3 regions of the Streptomyces sp. STAM6 genome follow, and region 1 is predicted to be linked to each of the others. Evidence: riboswitches for the same ligand, from Rfam matches in the RefSeq annotation. Region 1 holds a riboswitch; each other region holds the start of a gene.
The links. A riboswitch is a leader RNA that binds a small molecule or an ion and turns the genes downstream of it on or off. The one in region 1 is predicted to bind cyclic di-AMP.

Region 1 (5,693 bases):
CCAGCGCCGCCCCGATGTCGGCGCGGATGGCCGCGATCTCCTCGTCGGTCGGCGGGTCGTGCCGCACATGACGTTCGGTCAGCCGTACGCAGCCGATGTCGACGGACCGGGCCGCCCGGACGTGCGCCTCACCGACCACGAACTCGGTGGAGCCGCCGCCGATGTCCACCACCAGGTACTCGCCCGCCCGTCGCGCACGACCCTTCGGAAGAAGGCGCTCCGCGCCCTTCTCCTCTTCACCGTCGAGTTCCTTGGTGGCCCCGGTGAAGGAGAACTCGGCCTCCTGGTCACCGGTGATGACTTCGGGTTCGACGCCCAGGATGTCGAGCACCCCCCGCACGAAGTCGTCGCGGTTCTCGGCGTCCCGGGAGGCGGAGGTGGCAACGAAGCGCACCCGCTCCGCGCCGTGCTCCTTGATCACCTCGGCGTACTCGCGGCAGGCCGCGAAGGTCCGCTCCAGCGCCTCGGGGGCGAGCCGGCCGGTGCGGTCGACCCCCTGGCCGAGCCGGACGATCGTCATCCGGCGGTCCAGCTCGACGAGTTCACCCGTGTCGGGGTGGACGTCCGCGACGAGGAGGCGAATGGAGTTCGTGCCGCAGTCGATCGCGGCGACCCGGGTCATTCGGCGGACTCCTTCTCGTCCGAGCAGGGCGTGACGCAGGGGCCCTTCGCCCACCACTCCGGCAGCATGGCGATCGCCTCGTCGCCCAGCGGGTTGACGCCGGGGCCGGCCGCGAGCGAGTGGCCCACCAGGACGTGCAGGCACTTGACCCGGTCCGGCATGCCGCCGGCGCTCGGGAACCCCTCCAGGACCTCGATGGCGTCGCGGCGCGCGATGTAGTCCTCGTGCGCGGCCCGGTAGGCGGCGGCCAGCTCCGGGTCGCTCTGGAGCCGCTCGGTCATCTCCTTCATGACGCCGTTCGCCTCCAGCGTGCCGATCGCGGAGGCCGCGCGCGGGCAGGTGAGGTAGTACGTCGTCGGGAACGGCGTGCCGTCCGGGAGCCGGGGCGCGGTCTCGACCACGTCCGGGTTGCCGCACGGGCAGCGGTGCGCGATGGCGCGCAGGCCACGGGGCGGTCGGCCGAGCTGTTCCTTGAACGCCGCGACGTCCGCCTCGGTCGGCTCGGTGCGTTCGGTCTGCGGAGGGGGCGTTTCCATGCCTGCCTTGCGTCTACTCGTCGGTGCGGTCGGCGCTGTCCACGCCGTCCCAGAGGTTGGAGTACCAGGGGCGGTCGGCCGCGCCCTGGTCGGTGCGGCGCTCGCGCACCGCGTCGGGGTCGATCACCGTGTACCCGGTCTCGCCCGGCATCACGTAGTGCAGGTGCTCGCGGGCGAGGCGCCGGATGTAGGCGTCGTCCTGGAGCCGGGCCTTCTCGTCGCGCAGCTGTTCGACGCGTCGGCTCGCCTCGTCGGCCAGCCGCTCCTGCTCGGCGATCTCGCTCTGCTGCGAGACGTACTGCCGCATCGGGTAGGCGAGGGCCACCACGAGCGAGCAGACCACCAGCGCGAGGAAGGCGGCGCGCCCGGTGAGCCGCGAGCGACGGGCCTGCCGCCGGCTCTGGGAGCGGTAGACGCGGGCGGCGGTCTGCTCGCCGAGCAGCCGCAGCCTGGTCGCGGTGGAGAACCGGTCCCGGGCCATCGCCTCCGCCTCCCCTTCTCTGCACGTGCGTACGTCCCCGCACACGGTACGGGACCGAGTGCGGGGACGTACGTAAGGAGCGGGTGCCAGCCGCGGGAGAGGAGCCGGGTCAGCCCTCGAACCGACTGTGCCTACTGGTCCGCGAAGCGGCTGTGCCTACTGGTCCGCGAAGCGGCTGTGCCTACTGGTCCGCGAAGCGGAACCGCGGGAAGGCGCTGCGGCCGGCGTACACCGCGGCGTCGTCGAGGATCTCCTCGATGCGCAGCAGCTGGTTGTACTTGGCGACGCGCTCGGAGCGGGCCGGGGCGCCGGTCTTGATCTGGCCGCAGTTGGTGGCGACGGCCAGGTCGGCGATGGTGACGTCCTCGGTCTCGCCGGAGCGGTGGGACATCATGCACTTGAAGCCGTTGCGCTGGGCCAGCTCGACGGCGTCCAGGGTCTCGGTCAGCGAGCCGATCTGGTTGACCTTGACGAGCAGTGCGTTGGCGGCGCCCTCCTCGATGCCGCGGGCGAGGCGCTCCGGGTTGGTGACGAACAGGTCGTCACCGACGAGCTGCACCTTGGAGCCCAGCTTCTCGGTGATGGTCTTCCAGCCGTCCCAGTCGTCCTCGAACAGCGGGTCCTCGATGGAGACCAGCGGGTAGGCGTCGACGAGCTCCGCGTAGTACTCGGTCATCTCGGCGGCCGAGCGGGACTTGCCCTCGAACTCGTACGAGCCGTCCTTGTAGAACTCGGAGGCGGCGACGTCGAGGGCGAGCGCGATGTCCTTGCCGGGCGTGTAGCCGGCCAGCTTGATGGCCTCGAGGATGAGGTCGAGGGCGTCGCGGTTGGAGTCCAGGTTCGGGGCGAAGCCGCCCTCGTCGCCCAGGCCGGTGGAGAGGCCCTTGTCCTTCAGGACCTTCTTCAGGGTGTGGTAGACCTCGGCGCCCCAGCGCAGGGCCTCGGAGAAGGACTCCGCCCCGATCGGGGCGATCATGAACTCCTGGATGTCCACGTTGGAGTCGGCGTGCGAGCCGCCGTTCAGGATGTTCATCATCGGCACCGGCAGCAGGTGCGCGTTCGGGCCGCCCAGGTAGCGGAAGAGCGGCAGGTCGGACGCCTCGGAGGCGGCGTGCGCGACGGCGAGGGAGACGCCGAGGATGGCGTTGGCGCCGAGCGAGGACTTGTCCGGGGTGGCGTCCAGGTCGAACATCGCCTGGTCGATCAGCCGCTGCTCGGTGGCGTCGTAGCCGACGAGCTCCGGGCCGATCTGCTCGATGACGGCGAGGACGGCCTTCTCGACACCCTTGCCGAGGTAGCGGTCCTTGTCACCGTCGCGGAGCTCGAGGGCCTCGAACGCACCGGTGGATGCACCGGAGGGGACGGCAGCACGGCCGGTGCTGCCGTCGTCGAGGCCGACCTCGACCTCGACCGTGGGGTTGCCTCGGGAGTCCAGGATTTCCCGGGCTACGACGACGTCGATGGACGGCACGAGCATCTCCTTCTGGGATGTGACGCGTGGAGTGCGAGGTCTCTTTGGCCTTGCGGCAAGAGCCTAACCGGCTCGGGGTCCCTGACCAGCCGACGCCCGCCTCCTGGGACGAAAAAGGGCTCACGAGTCTGCATTACGCACAAAACGCCACGAAACTTACTGGTCGGTAGCACTTTTGCGCGAGGAAACCCCGACCCGGAGCGCACGGGGGAAGGGCACTCCGGGCCGGGGTGGTGTGCGGGGGTCAGCCCAGGTGGAGCTGCTGGCCCGGGTAGATCAGGTCGGCGTCCTCGACGATGTCCTTGTTCAGCTCGAAGAGCTTCTTCCAGCCGCCCTTGACGTTCTTCTCCTCGGCGATGGTGGAGAGGGTGTCGCCGGCCTTCACCTTGTACTCGCCGTCACCCTTCTCGACCTTCTTGCCGGTCGGGGTGGTGACGGTCTTGGACTCGGCCTTCGGCGCGGTGCGCTGCTGGCTGCGCGTGGTCGGCTGCTCGGCCTTGCGCTCCTGCGGCTTCGGCTGGGCCTGCTGGGCGGCGGCGCCGTCGTACGAGGCGTTCGACAGGCCCACGCCGCAGCTCGGCCAGGCACCCTTGCCCTGGCCGGCCAGGACCTTCTCGGCTATCTCGATCTGCTGCGACTTGGACGCCTTGTCGGCGGTGGGGGCGTAGGCCGTGCCGCCGTACGCGGCCCAGGTGGAGGCGGAGAACTGCAGGCCGCCGTAGTAACCGTTGCCGGTGTTGATCGACCAGTCGCCGCCGGACTCGCACTGGGCGACCTTGTCCCACTCGGCGGCCGTGGCGGCCGAGGCGGACGTGGCGCCGATCAGGGGGGCGGCGACGGCGGCACCGGTGATGCCGGCGAACGCGGCGAACCGGGCGGCCTTGGACGGGCGACGGTGCTTGGCCTTGCCGGAGAACAGCATGGGACATCTCCTCACCGACGCCTACGAGGTGAGCTGTCGGGTTCGGGCGGTGACTGCCCGGCCGCGCGACTGGCGCGCGGCTTCACCCCAAGCCGGCTCCGGGCCATCTCTCAATGGCCGGGCCCGGCACAAACCTTGGGTCCCCCGCTCCTGCCTTCGGCGCATGACGCGACGACTGTTCCCGACGGCCGGCGGCAGGATTCGGCGTACCGGTCGTAGGGGCCCGCGGTGGCGAGCGGTCCTGACCGTAAGCGCACACCTGCCCGAAGTTCAAAGACGGACATCAGGGATGAACCGCCCTTACTTACCGACTCCGAGCAGGTGTTTGCGCAGGTGAGAAGTGAAGCGACAGGAGTTTGCGGTCGTGACGCACCAGTTGGGACAAAGAGACTCTTGTCTCACTTGCACAGAACCGGACATACGGCCGCGAACTCACTCCTGCGCGGCAGGCTCCCCGGCAGGCTGACCGGCCGTCAGATCCAGGCTCTGACCGGGGCGAATGAGGTCCGGGTCGGTCCCCACGGTCTCCTTGTTGCCCTGGTAGAGCGCAGCCCATCCCCCGGGCAGCTCGTGCGCGACCGCGATGGCGGAAAGACTGTCGCCGGGGCGGACGGTGTACTCGCCGGACTCGACGCTCTCCGGAGCGCGGGCCGACCCGTCACCACGAGAGGGGTGTTCGCCCGCTTCACGCCCGTTGTCCGGATTGCCGGTCTCCGTGGCGCCGGCGCCGGGAACGGCCGGCTCGGTCGGGGTCGCCGAGGTGCCGGGGGCCGCCGGGGTGCCCTCCGGGGCCTCCGCCGGGTCGGGCTCGCCGCGGTGCTTGCCGGTGCCGGGCGTACCGTCGGCGGCGCCGCCGGCCGGAGCGGCGGGCGGCTCGGTGGACGGCGCCGGGTCGGGCGTCGCGATCGGGTCCAGCGGGTCCGCCGGGGTCGTCTCGGCGGGCTTGTCCTCCCCGGCCGGGTCGGTGGGCTTCGCCGGATCCGGCTTGGCGGGGGCCTCCTCGGTGGGCGTGGCGCCCGGCGCGGGGGTGTCCTCGCTCACGAGTCCCGCGATGGGGGCGCAGGTCTCCCAGGCGGCCGACCCCTGCGCCGCGTGCACCTTCTCCGCGACGGCGATCTGCTGGGCCCGGCTCGCGAGGTCGGCCCGCGGGGCGTAGGCGAGGCCGCCGTACGTCTCCCAGGTCTCCTGCGACATCTGCAGGCCGCCGTAGTAGCCGTTGTCGAGGTCCGCACTCCACATGCCGCCGGACTCGCACTCGGCGACCCGGTCCCAGGTGGTGGCGTCCACGGCCGACGCGGAACCCGCGCCGAGCAGTGGAATGGCGATGGCGGATCCGGTCACCCCTGCCGCGACGATGATGGCGGGGGCTTGACGGGGTCGTCGGTGCCGGCCGTTCCCGGAGCGCATGCGGTGAGCCTTTCGCGTGACTGCTGAGGTGACGGTGAAAGTAGCGGCTCTCGAACGTCAGTCACAAGTCGATGCACTGGAGATTACGCGAAGATCACAGATATGACGGAGCGTCAGTTGACATCACTCCCCAAAGGGGGCGAACTCGACCGGGAGCGTGCGCAGTCCACGCATAATGAGCCCACCACGCCACCGCAAATCGGCCGGATCGCCCGCAAGTCGCAGATCGGGCAGACGGGTCAGCAGGGTAGCCA
Region 2 (5,693 bases), on a different contig from region 1:
GACGCGCGCATCCTGCTGACCCGCGTTCCCGATCCCACGGCCTTCGGTGTCGCGGAACTGGGTGCCGACGGCCGGGTGGTCGCCCTGGAGGAGAAGCCGGCGCACCCCCGCAGTGACCTCGCTCTCGTCGGCGTCTACCTGTTCACGCCGGCCGTCCACGCGGCGGTCCGGGCCATCGCCCCCTCGGCCCGCGGCGAACTGGAGATCACCGACGCCCTCCAGTGGCTCATCGACACGGGCCACGATCTCCGCTCCACGCGGATCACCGGCTACTGGAAGGACACCGGCAACGTCGCCGACATGCTGGAGGCCAACCGGTCCGTCCTCGACACCTTCACCACCCGTGTCGAAGGGAGCGTCGACGCCGAGTCCGAGCTGATCGGCCCGGTCGTCGTCGAGCGCGGCGCGCGGGTCGTGGGGTCGCGGATCACCGGCCCGGCCGTGATCGGCGCGGGCACCACCGTCACCGGCTGCCTCGTCGGCCCGTACACCTCCGTGGCGCCGGGCTGCTCGCTGCGGCACAGCGAGATCGAGAACTCGATCGTGCTCGGCGGCGCCCGCATCGAGGGCGTACGCCGTGTCGAGGAGTCCCTCATCGGCCGCGAGGCCGTCGTCGCCCCCGCACCCGCCGCTCCGGCCGGCCACCGGCTGGTCATCGGCGATCACAGCAAAGTCGAGATTCCCGCATGACGTTCCCCTCGCCCTCGTCCCGCACGGCCCCGAAGGTGCTGGTCACCGGCGGCGCCGGCTTCATCGGCTCGACGTACGTCCGGATGCTGCTCACGCCGCCAGGCGCGGGAGCGCGGGACGCGTCCGCACCGCCCGTCGGGTCGGTCACCGTCCTCGACAAACTGACCTATGCGGGCAACCCGGCCAATCTCGACCCCGTACGGTCCGATCCGCGCTTCACGTTCGTCCACGGGGACATCTGCGACACGGGCCTGGTGGACCGGCTGCTCGCCGACCACGACCAGGTGGTGCACTTCGCCGCCGAGTCCCATGTCGACCGGTCCATCGAGGGCGGCGCGGGCTTCGTCACCACCAACACCCTCGGCACCCAGATCCTGCTGGAGGGCGCGGTACGGCACGGGATCTCCACCTTCGTCCACGTCTCCACCGACGAGGTGTACGGCTCCCTCGCGCACGGATCCTGGGACGAGGACGAACCGCTGGCGCCCAACTCGCCGTACGCCGCCTCCAAAGCCTCGGCGGACCTGCTCGCCCGCGCCCACCACCGCACCCATGGCCTGGACGTGCGCATCACCCGCTGCTCCAACAACTACGGCCCCTACCAGCACCCCGAGAAGGTCGTCCCGCACTTCGTGACCCGGCTGATGAGCGGACTGACGGTGCCTCTGTACGGGGACGGCGCCAACGTCCGCGACTGGCTGCACGTCGAGGACCACTGCCGGGGCGTCGAGCTGGTCCGCACACGGGGCCGCGCCGGCCGGACGTACAACATCGGCGGCGGCACCGAGCTGACGAACAAGGAGCTGACCGGGCTGCTGCTGGAGGCGTGCGGCGCCGGGTGGGAGAGGGTGGTGTACGTCGAGGACCGCAAGGGCCACGACCTGCGGTACTCGGTGGACTGGACCCGCGCGCGGGAGGAGCTGGGCTACCGGCCGGCACGCGACTTCGCCCACGGGCTGGCGGAGACGGTGGCCTGGTACCGCGCCCACCGCGCCTGGTGGGAGCCGCTGAAGGCGTGAGACGACCGGCGCGGGCTATGCTGCGGGACGCGGGCCCTTAGCTCAATTGGCAGAGCAGCGGACTTTTAATCCGTTGGTTGTGGGTTCGAGTCCCACAGGGCCTACCGCATGGCGCCCCGTCCGGAACCCTCCGGGCGGGGCGCTTCGCCGTCCGTCACGAGACCGCGCCCCGTAAATGTAAATGATCTTGGTCTTGATGGCGTAAGGTGGTGTTCACCGACGCGGGGTGGAGCAGCTCGGTAGCTCGCTGGGCTCATAACCCAGAGGTCGCAGGTTCAAATCCTGTCCCCGCTACTGAAACCGAAGGCCCGGATCCTTGAGATCCGGGCCTTCGGCGTGTCCGGCTCCGGAGTGGCCCGGGGCGGGGGCCCGGCGCGGGCGGGCACGGAGCCCGCGGTGGGCGGTCCGGCCGCCGCCCGTGTCGCCCGGTCGGCGGACGGCGCCTCGCCGCGCGGCGCGGCTCCGGCCGGCCCGGGTGGCGCGCGATTACCGTCCGCAGCCTGGGTGGAGCGGGCAGGAGACCAGTCGTGGGGCAGCGAGTGCGACGCAGAGGGGTCGACCCCGTCATCCGCGTCCTGCCCGGACTGCTGATCGCCGGCGGTGTGGTGTACGACCTGGCGACGCCCAGCCCGTACACCGCCGTGCCCCTGTTCGCGGCGGCCCCGCTGGTCGCCGCGCCCTTCTTCACCCTGGCCGCCACCCTTGTGGCCGGGCTCGTGCCCCTCGTGGGGGTCGTCGGCCTGCGCCTCTCCATGGGCACCCTGGGACAGGCGCCGACCGTCACCGAGATCGTCACCTTGGCGACGGTGGCGGCGCTGGCCCTGCTCATCAACCATGTGGTGCGCCGCGGCGACGAACGGCTCGCCTCGGCGCGCGTGATCGCCGAGACCGCGCAGCGGGCGGTGCTGCCGCAGCCGTCCGCCAGGATCGGCGGCCTGCGCGTCGCGGCGCGTTACGAGGCGGCGCAGGCGGACACCTTCATCGGTGGCGACCTGTTCGCCGTGCAGGACACCCCCCACGGCGTGCGGCTGGTCGTCGGGGACGTCCGGGGCAAGGGGCTGGGCGCGGTCGAGGCGGTGGCGGTCGTCATCGGGGCCTTCCGGGAGGCGGCCGAGCACGAGAGCTCGCTGGAGGGGGTGGCCCAGCGGCTGGAGCGGGCGCTCGCGCGGGAGGGGACGCGGCGGGACGGGCTGGACGCCGTCGAGGGGTTCACCACCGCGGTGCTGGCCGAGATCCCGCGCGGGGACGCGGTGGTGCGGGTGGTCAACCGGGGTCACCCCGAGCCGCTGATGCTGCGCACCGACGGGGCCGTGGACCTGCTGGAGCCGGCCGAGCCCGCGCTCCCGCTGGGCATGGCCGACCTGGCCGCCTGGCCGGACCGGGCGTACGAGGTGTCGTACCCGCCGGGCGCGACGCTGCTCTTCTACACGGACGGGCTCTCCGAGGCCCGGGACGCGCACGGCGACTTCTACGACCCGCGCGGGTGGCTCTCGGGGCAGGCCTTCGAGGAGCCCGAGGCGTTGCTGGACGCGCTCGTGGAGGACGTACGGCGGCACACGGGCGGCGGGGCCACGGACGATCTCGCGCTGCTGGCGGTCCAGCGCCCACCGTCGCCACGCTCCGTGACCGGTGAGCAGCCCTCCGCATAACATTTGACGCACAGTCAGGGACTAATGGGCCTGTGAATGTTTTATCGGCGTGGTCAACTCGCCCGATTCTGGCAGCTTCTGGTGGGGTAAGTCCCCCGGTCCATTGGTTAATGATCAACGGGAACAGCTTGGAATCGGGTACCGACGTCTATTAACGTTCGATAACGCAGCGCGGTCGTCCCAGCCGTCGTCAGGACGGCACCGTGCGCGTGCGCCGAATTCCGCAAGGGAACCGGGGAACCACCACCTTGGGGTGAATCGGGCCGAAGCGGCCCGTAGGAGACCTTCCTGCTCCGAACCCGTCAGCTAACCCGGTAGGCGAGAAGGAAGGAAAGGAGTGCGCCTCCGTGGCGTCCAACAGGCCTGCCCCCGAAGCTCCCTTCACCTCGTTCGGTTCTTCGGGTATCCCGGACGCCCCGGGCGCAAACGCGCAGTTCGAGGAGTGGAACCCCACCGAGGAGACGGTCCGCCCGGTCCGCGGCCGGCACCGTGTCGCCAAACAGCGCGGCGGCCTGGCCCGTAGCTCCACCGTCCTCGGCGTCGGAGTCATCGCGGCGGTCGGCGCGGGCGGCATGGCCACCGCGCAGGACAAGCCGGCGGTCTCCATATCCCTCCCCGACGCCATCACCGACCACCTCCCGGACGCCGAGTCCCTCCCGGGCGTCGGCGACCTGATCTCCGACGAGGACACCCCCGAGGCCGGCGACAGCACCCCGCTCACCGCCGCGACCCTCACCCAGGACACCTCCGGCGAGCAGGACGGCGGGGCCGACGCCGGCGAGGCGCTGCGCGCCCGCATCCTCCAGCAGGCCGAGCAGCAGCAGGCGAACGCCGAGGCGCAGGCCAAGGCCGCGGCCGAGAAGGCCGCCGCCGAGCAGGCCGCCGAGCAGGCCGAGGCCCAGCAGACCGCTGCCGAGAAGGAGGCCGCGGCGGAGCAGGCCGCCCAGGAGAAGGCCGAGGCCGAGGCCGCCGCCAAGGCGGAGGCCGAGCGGCTGGCCAAGCTCGCCGCCGCCTGGTCCCTCCCCACCTCCTCGTACACGATCACCTCCACCTACGGCGAGGCCGGCTCCATGTGGTCCTCCGGGTACCACACCGGCCTGGACCTCGCCGCGCCCACGGGCACCCCGGCCAAGGCCGTGCACGGCGGCACCGTCAAGTCGGCCGGCTGGTCCGGCTCGTACGGCTACCGCATCGTCCTGGAGCTCGAGGACGGCACGGAGGTCTGGTACTGCCACCTGTCGTCGATGACGGTCGGGGCCGGCCAGACGGTCGCCACCGGCGAGACCATCGGCCGCGTCGGCGCCACCGGCAATGTGACCGGCCCGCACCTGCACCTCGAGGTGCACACGCCGGGCGGCGACGGCATCGACCCGCTGGCCTGGCTGCGCGGCAAGGGCCTGACGGTCTGACCACCGTTCTTCGCAAGACTCCGGCAGTCCTGGCGGCACCCCCCCCGACGACAGGGCTGCCGGTTTTCGTTCGCTCGTGAGACGTGTGCGGAGCAGCCCCTGAGCGGGACCCGTTGACGCCCCCTGACGTCACTCCGCGTTGGGGCACGTCCGGCCTTCGCGTCTTCCCCCTCGCGCTCGGCGGCAACCTCTTCGACGAAACACGCCCTAGGAGCGGTAGGGGTTGTAGCCGCCGTAGTTGAGGTACGGAGGCGGCGTCCACACCCGGCCGGTCGCCTGTGCCGCGTACGTCAGCGCGGGCGCGGCCATCTCCTTGCGCTGCCACAGGTGGTGCAGCAGCTCCTGCTCCCGCGCCACGAAGTCCGGGTCCGCCGCGCCGCGGTGGGCCCTGTGGCGCAAGAAGGCCAGTGAGGTCGCGAACGCCTCGTACTCGCCGACCGCGCGGGCCGCGGCCGGACCGAAGGTACGCCGCGCGTAGTCACGCGCCATCCCGCGCGCCTTCATCGAGGAGAGCGCGAGCGGTTCGGCCGGGGACAGCCAGCCCGCCGCGGCGTACGCCGGCAGTTCGCCCGATATGGTGCGCAGCTCCTTCTGCCGGGTCCAGACGGCGAGCCAGGTCAGCAGCCCGAACGCGGGCACCATGAACACCCCGTACACGGCGTAGAACCCCAACGGGCCGAGGGCCGCCGAGCCGTTCCACAGCGCGTGCATGCCCATGGCCAGCGCGAGCCCGAGGAACGGCAGCAGGACCCGGCGTATCCTCTTGCGCCGCGCGGTGAGCGCGGCGAGGCCGAAGCCGATGCCGGTCAGCACGGTGAAGAGCGGATGCGCGAACGGCGACATCACGATCCGTACGAAGAACGTCGCGGCCGTGACGGAGGCGAAGCCGGACGTGCCGATCGCCTGGTCCTCGCCGAACGCGTTGC
Region 3 (5,693 bases), on a different contig from region 1:
GCGGTGCCAGGACGACGGCAGCGCACGCGGGTAGTCGACCGCCTCCGGGAACACGTACAGATTCGTCCCGGCCTCGTGGATGAACTCCAGGTCGGGCAGGGGCGGGGCTCCCCGGCCGACCACCCAGGCGTTGAACTCCTCCCACAGCGCCCGGTGCGTGCGGTCGTACTCCGCCCGGAAGTCCGCCCATCCCGCCGGGTCGCCGGCCGGATAGCCCGAGAAGGCGGGCGGGACGTCCGGGGTCCTGATCTCCAGCGGGTTGCAGGAGGTGATCCGGACGAACGGCCGGCCCGCGGTCAGCAGGGCCGGGAACGCCACCACGTTGTCCTCGACGATCACATCCGGCCGGACCCGCTCGACGATCGCCTCCAGCTGGGGCTCGCAGTACCGGGCACCGGCGATCAGCTCCTCCCACACCGGCCTGATCCAGCCGCCGAGCTGCTCCAACGTCGGCTTGCGGAACTCCGGCGCGGTCTCCCTGACGAAGTCCTTCCAGAACTGCCCGGCGTCCCGCTCGCCCTCCGCGGGAGGGGCGAGGTCGACGAGATCCTCCTCGAAGCCGAGCGGGCGGAGCTTTCCCCGCCAGGATGCCTCGGCGGCGAAGACGACCCGGTGTCCGCGCCGGCGCAGCACATCGGCGATCCCGACGCAGTTGTTGGTCGGTCCGTAAGCGCTCTCCGGCACGAACAGGACGGTGAGCCGTCGGCCGGTCGTCACTTCCCCCTCCACGCTTTCCCCCTCCGCGTGCGCGCGGTGGTCAGGCCGGGCGCACGCTGCCGTAGATCGGCATGTAGTAGATGGACTCCTCGCGGACGTTGGTGCCCGGCTTCGGCGCGTGAATCATCATGCCGTCGCCCTTGTAGATCCCGACGTGGCTGATGTCGTCGTAGAAGAACACCAGGTCACCGGGGCGCAGATCCTCGGTGGCGACCCGTGTGCCGACCTTCACCTGGTCCCACGTGGTGCGCGGCAGGTCGACACCGGCCGCCTTCCACGCCGCCTGCGTCAGTCCCGAGCAGTCGTACGAGCTGGGGCCGGTCGCGCCCCACACGTACGGCTTGCCGATCTGGGCCGCCGCGAAGGCGAGGACCTTGTCGGCCTTGGTGGCGGCAGCCGTCTCGTCCGCGGGCGGCGGGGCCTGCTCCTGCTGCTCCTGCTGCTCCTGTTCCTGCTGTTCCTGGCGCTCGCGTGCCGCCTCGGCCTCCGCCTCGGCCTTCGCCTTCTCCTCGGCCCGGCGGCGGGCCTCCTCCTCGCGCTCGCGCTCCAGCTCGGCGAGCCGGGCCTGCTCCTGCGCCGTCAGCTGCGACAGCAGCGCCCGCGCCTCGCCGAGCTTGCGCTGCACGGTCTGCTTGGTCGCCCGCAGCGAGGCCTGGGAGGCGGTCAGGTCCTCCAGGCTCTTGGAGGCCTCGACGCGCTTCTTCGCCGCCTCCGCCTGCTGTGTCTGGAACTCGGTGACCGTCTCGCGCTGCCGGTCCGTGAGCCGGTCCATCAGCTGCGTCTGGTCGACGAACGACTGCGGGCTGTCCGCGAACATGAGCGCGGCCGTCGGGCTCACCGCGCCCGAGCGGTACTGCGCCGCCGCGTAGGCGCCGAGCTCGCGGCGCGACTCGTTCAGGGCGTCCGTGCGCTTGGCGATGTCGTCGAGCATGCCGCCGACCTCGCGCCGCTGCTCCTCGGTGGCCTCCTTGGCCGTGTTGTACTGCTGCGTCGCCGTGCCGGCCTGCCGGTAGAGGTCGTCGACCTTTCTCTGGACCTCCTCGACGGTCGGCTTGCTGTTGGGGCGCGGTTCCGCGGGCGCCGCGGTGGCGCCCTGGGTGGAAAGCAGACTGACTCCGGCGATCGCGGCCGTCGTGACCCCGACGGCAGGGGAGTGGGAGCGGGTCGTGCGGCTGCGCGGCTTGCGATGCGACGCCAAGGCCGGCATCTCCTTCCGTGGACCGCCTACCGGGTTAGCTGTCGGGTTCGGGCGGTCGGAAGGTGCCCTACGGCCGTGCTGGTGCGGACCGATTCACCCCGGTTGTACATGGTGGGTCCCCGGTTCCGAACTTTCTTGCGGAAAGCGCGGATTCGGCGTGGGCGGCCCGGTTGGCGTGGTTCGCCGATGCGGGTACGGGCCGCTTGGGCGAGCACGCTAGCCAACCTGTGGTGGTGCTGTGAAGGATGATGTTCGATATGCCCGATACGTTTTCGTGACCTTCTCCGTGGGTCACCCGGAAACTCCTGTGGGTGACGGATCCCGTTCGGCCACGGCTGTCAGTGGGGCGGCCTAGACTCAATAGGCGATGAGCAGCCTCTTTGACGACAGCTTCCTGGCGGACCTGCGGAACCACACCTCCGAGGAGCCCCCACCGCCGCCCGAGGACTCCGAGGGCCACGGCCCGGCCCCGGAGGAGATCCCGCACGCCCTCTTCGGGGACCGCTTCGACGTGCCCCCGGCCCGGGACCCGCACTACCGCAACGGCGCCCCGCGCCCCGTCGTGGACGCTGCCGCGCTGCTCGAAGGGCTGAACGAGCAGCAGCGTGCCGCCGTCGTCCACACCGGCTCCCCGCTGCTCATCGTGGCCGGTGCCGGATCGGGGAAGACCCGCGTCCTGACCCACCGCATCGCGCACCTGCTGGCCACCCGGCACGTCCACCCCGGCCAGATACTGGCGATCACCTTCACCAACAAGGCCGCCGGTGAGATGAAGGAGCGCGTGGAGCAGCTCGTCGGCCCGCGCGCGAACGCCATGTGGGTCATGACCTTCCACAGCGCGTGCGTGCGCATCCTGCGCCGCGAGTCCAAGAAGCTGGGCTTCACCTCCTCCTTCTCGATCTACGACGCCGCCGACTCCAAGCGCCTGATGTCGCTGGTCTGCCGCGACCTGGACCTCGACCCGAAGAAGTTCCCGCCGAAGTCCTTCAGCGCCAAGATCTCGAACCTGAAGAACGAGCTGATCGACGAGGAGACCTTCGCCGACCAGGCCGCCGACGGTTTCGAGAAGACGCTCGCCGAGGCGTACCGGATGTACCAGGCGCGGCTCCGCGAGGCCAACGCCCTGGACTTCGACGACATCATCATGACCACGGTCCATCTGCTCCAGGCGTTCCCGGACGTCGCCGAGCACTACCGGCGCCGCTTCCGCCACGTCCTCGTCGACGAGTACCAGGACACCAACCACGCGCAGTACACGCTCGTGCGGGAGCTGGTCGGCAGCGGGTACGAGGATCTGGGCCCCGCCGAACTGTGCGTCGTCGGTGACGCCGACCAGTCCATCTACGCCTTCCGCGGCGCGACCATCCGCAACATCCTCCAGTTCGAGGAGGACTACCCGGACGCGACCACCATCCTGCTGGAACAGAACTACCGTTCCACGCAGACGATCCTCTCCGCCGCCAACGCCGTCATCGAGCGCAACGAGAGCCGCCGCCCCAAGAACCTGTGGACGAACGCCGGAGCCGGCGCGCAGATCACCGGCTATGTCGCCGACACCGAGCACGACGAGGCGCAGTTCGTCGCCGACGAGATCGACCGGCTCACCGACGCGGGCGACGCCAAGGCCGGGGACGTCGCCGTCTTCTACCGCACCAACGCCCAGTCCCGCGTCTTCGAGGAGATCTTCATCCGCGTCGGCCTGCCCTACAAGGTCGTCGGCGGCGTGCGCTTCTACGAGCGCAAGGAGGTCCGAGACGTCCTGGCCTACCTGCGGGTGCTGGCCAACCCCGAGGACAACGTCCCGCTGCGCCGCATCCTCAATGTGCCCAAGCGCGGTATCGGCGAGCGCGCCGAGGCGATGATCGACGCCCTCGCCCTGCGGGAGAAGATCACCTTCCCGCAGGCGCTGAAGCGGGTCGACGAGGCATACGGAATGGCGGCCCGCTCGGCCAACGCCGTCAAGCGCTTCAACACCCTCATGGAGGAGCTCCGCACCATCGCCGACTCCGGGGCCGGACCGGCCGTCGTCCTCGAGGCCGTACTGGAGCGGACCGGGTACCTCGCGGAACTGCAGGCCTCCACCGACCCGCAGGACGAGACCCGTATCGAGAACCTGCAGGAGCTCGCCGCCGTCGCCCTGGAGTTCGAGCAGGACCGCGGGGAGGGGGAGGGCGCCGGCACGCTGGCCGAGTTCCTGGAGCAGGTCGCCCTGGTCGCCGACTCCGACCAGATCCCCGACGAGGACGAGGAGGGCTCCGGCGTCATCACGCTCATGACGCTGCACACCGCGAAGGGCCTTGAGTTCCCCGTGGTGTTCCTGACGGGCATGGAGGACGGCGTCTTCCCGCACATGCGGGCCCTCGGCCAGACCAAGGAGCTGGAGGAGGAGCGCCGCCTGGCGTACGTCGGGATCACCCGTGCCCGCGAGCGGCTCTATCTGACCCGGTCGTCGATGCGCAGCGCCTGGGGCCAGCCCTCGTACAACCCGCCGTCGCGGTTCCTGGAGGAGATCCCGGGCCGCCACCTGGAGTGGAAGCGCACCGGTCCGGTGGCCAAGTCGGCGGGCCCGGTGTCCGGCATCACGTCCTCGCTGTCCTCGTCCCGGAGGCGCTCCGGCCCGTCCGGCTTCGCCACCGGCCGCACCGGCGACAAGCCGGTGATCTCGCTGGCCGTCGGCGACCGTGTCACCCACGACCAGTTCGGACTCGGAACCGTGATGGCGGTGACGGGCGCGGGCGCGGACGCCCAGGCGACGATCGACTTCGGGGACGAGAAGCCGAAGCGGCTCCTGCTGCGGTACGCGCCGGTCGAGAAGCTCTGAGAGGAGCTGCGGTCAGCCCGTGGGATCCAGGCCGTGGCCGCGCAGCCACGGCAGCGGGTCGATCGCCGAGCCGCCGCCGGGCCGTACCTCGAAGTGGAGGTGCGGGCCGGTGGAGTTGCCCGAATTGCCGGAGTACGCGATCACGTCGCCGGCCTTGACCTCACCTGACCGGATCTTGGTGCTGCTGAGGTGGCAGTACCAGGTCTCGGTGCCGTCCTTGGCCGTCACGATGGCCATGTTGCCGTAGGCGCTGTTCCACTGGGTGCGCACGGTGCCGTCGGTCGCCGCCATCACGGGCGTGCCGTACTGGACGGGGAAGTCGATACCGGTGTGCAGGGACATCCAGTTGACGCCCGCCTGCCCGTAATAGGCGCTGAGCTGGTGCAGCTTCACCGGGAGGGCGAACTTCGGCCGCAGGGCCTCCTTGCGAGCCGCCTCCGCCTCACGCTTCTTCCGCTCGGCCTCCTGGCGCGCCTTGAGGTCGATGCGCTCCTGCGTGCGGCTCGCGCGGTCGCCGAAGTCCCGGGCGTCGGCGCTGAGCGCGGCGAGCTGGGTGTCCAGGGCGTTGTTGGCGGCGACCGGCTTCACAGAGGCGGGGTCGGCCGCCGTGACGGTTCTGCCGTCGTCCTTCTTCTCGCCGGCGTCGGTGATCCCGCTGACGGACGCCGCGGCGATACCGGCGACACCCATCACACAGGCGGACGGCACGGCGACGGTGAGCAGTGCGGATCGTTTGGCCGGCGGCCGGCGCCGGCCGCGGCCGCCGCCACTGTTCCCGCCGGCGCGGCGGGAAGGTCGCGGAGTGGGGATGACGGGCGCGGCCACCGTCTCCATCAGGTGGTGGTCCTCGGGCTCCGCCTCGGTCACGGTCTCCGTGGCGAACTCCGCCTCGGAGTAGGCGGTCTCGGGCTCCTCGGGGCCGGCCTCGGCCTCGGTGGCCGCCGCGTAGTCGTACTG

Region 2: it holds a riboswitch for cyclic di-AMP, as region 1 does, so the genes downstream of both, ACY34K_RS10270 (M23 family metallopeptidase) here and ACY34K_RS19300 (transglycosylase family protein) in region 1, are expected to answer to the same signal.
Region 3: it holds a riboswitch for cyclic di-AMP, as region 1 does, so the genes downstream of both, ACY34K_RS03490 (C40 family peptidase) here and ACY34K_RS19300 (transglycosylase family protein) in region 1, are expected to answer to the same signal.

What each region holds. Positions count from the first base shown of each region.
Region 1 covers NZ_JBUEFZ010000015.1:30,556-36,248, forward strand. The annotation lists gene ACY34K_RS19280 (Ppx/GppA phosphatase family protein) at 1-622, opposite strand, end outside; gene ACY34K_RS19285 (DUF501 domain-containing protein) at 619-1,158, opposite strand; gene ACY34K_RS19290 (FtsB family cell division protein) at 1,172-1,639, opposite strand; gene eno (phosphopyruvate hydratase) at 1,821-3,110, opposite strand; gene ACY34K_RS19300 (transglycosylase family protein) at 3,355-4,032, opposite strand; cyclic di-AMP (ydaO/yuaA leader) riboswitch at 4,036-4,204, opposite strand; gene ACY34K_RS19305 (transglycosylase family protein) at 4,465-5,439, opposite strand; gene ACY34K_RS19310 (cytochrome P450 family protein) at 5,563-5,693, opposite strand, start outside.
Region 2 covers NZ_JBUEFZ010000005.1:341,203-346,895, forward strand. The annotation lists gene ACY34K_RS10245 (glucose-1-phosphate thymidylyltransferase) at 1-690, shown strand, start outside; gene rfbB (dTDP-glucose 4,6-dehydratase) at 687-1,709, shown strand; tRNA gene ACY34K_RS10255 (tRNA-Lys) at 1,741-1,813, shown strand; tRNA gene ACY34K_RS10260 (tRNA-Met) at 1,930-2,003, shown strand; gene ACY34K_RS10265 (PP2C family protein-serine/threonine phosphatase) at 2,195-3,358, shown strand; cyclic di-AMP (ydaO/yuaA leader) riboswitch at 3,561-3,694, shown strand; gene ACY34K_RS10270 (M23 family metallopeptidase) at 3,706-4,767, shown strand; gene ACY34K_RS10275 (PrsW family intramembrane metalloprotease) at 4,975-5,693, opposite strand, start outside.
Region 3 covers NZ_JBUEFZ010000002.1:224,588-230,280, reverse strand. The annotation lists gene ACY34K_RS03495 (glycosyltransferase) at 1-717, opposite strand, end outside; gene ACY34K_RS03490 (C40 family peptidase) at 758-1,924, opposite strand; cyclic di-AMP (ydaO/yuaA leader) riboswitch at 1,923-2,083, opposite strand; gene pcrA (DNA helicase PcrA) at 2,283-4,736, shown strand; gene ACY34K_RS03480 (M23 family metallopeptidase) at 4,749-5,693, opposite strand, start outside.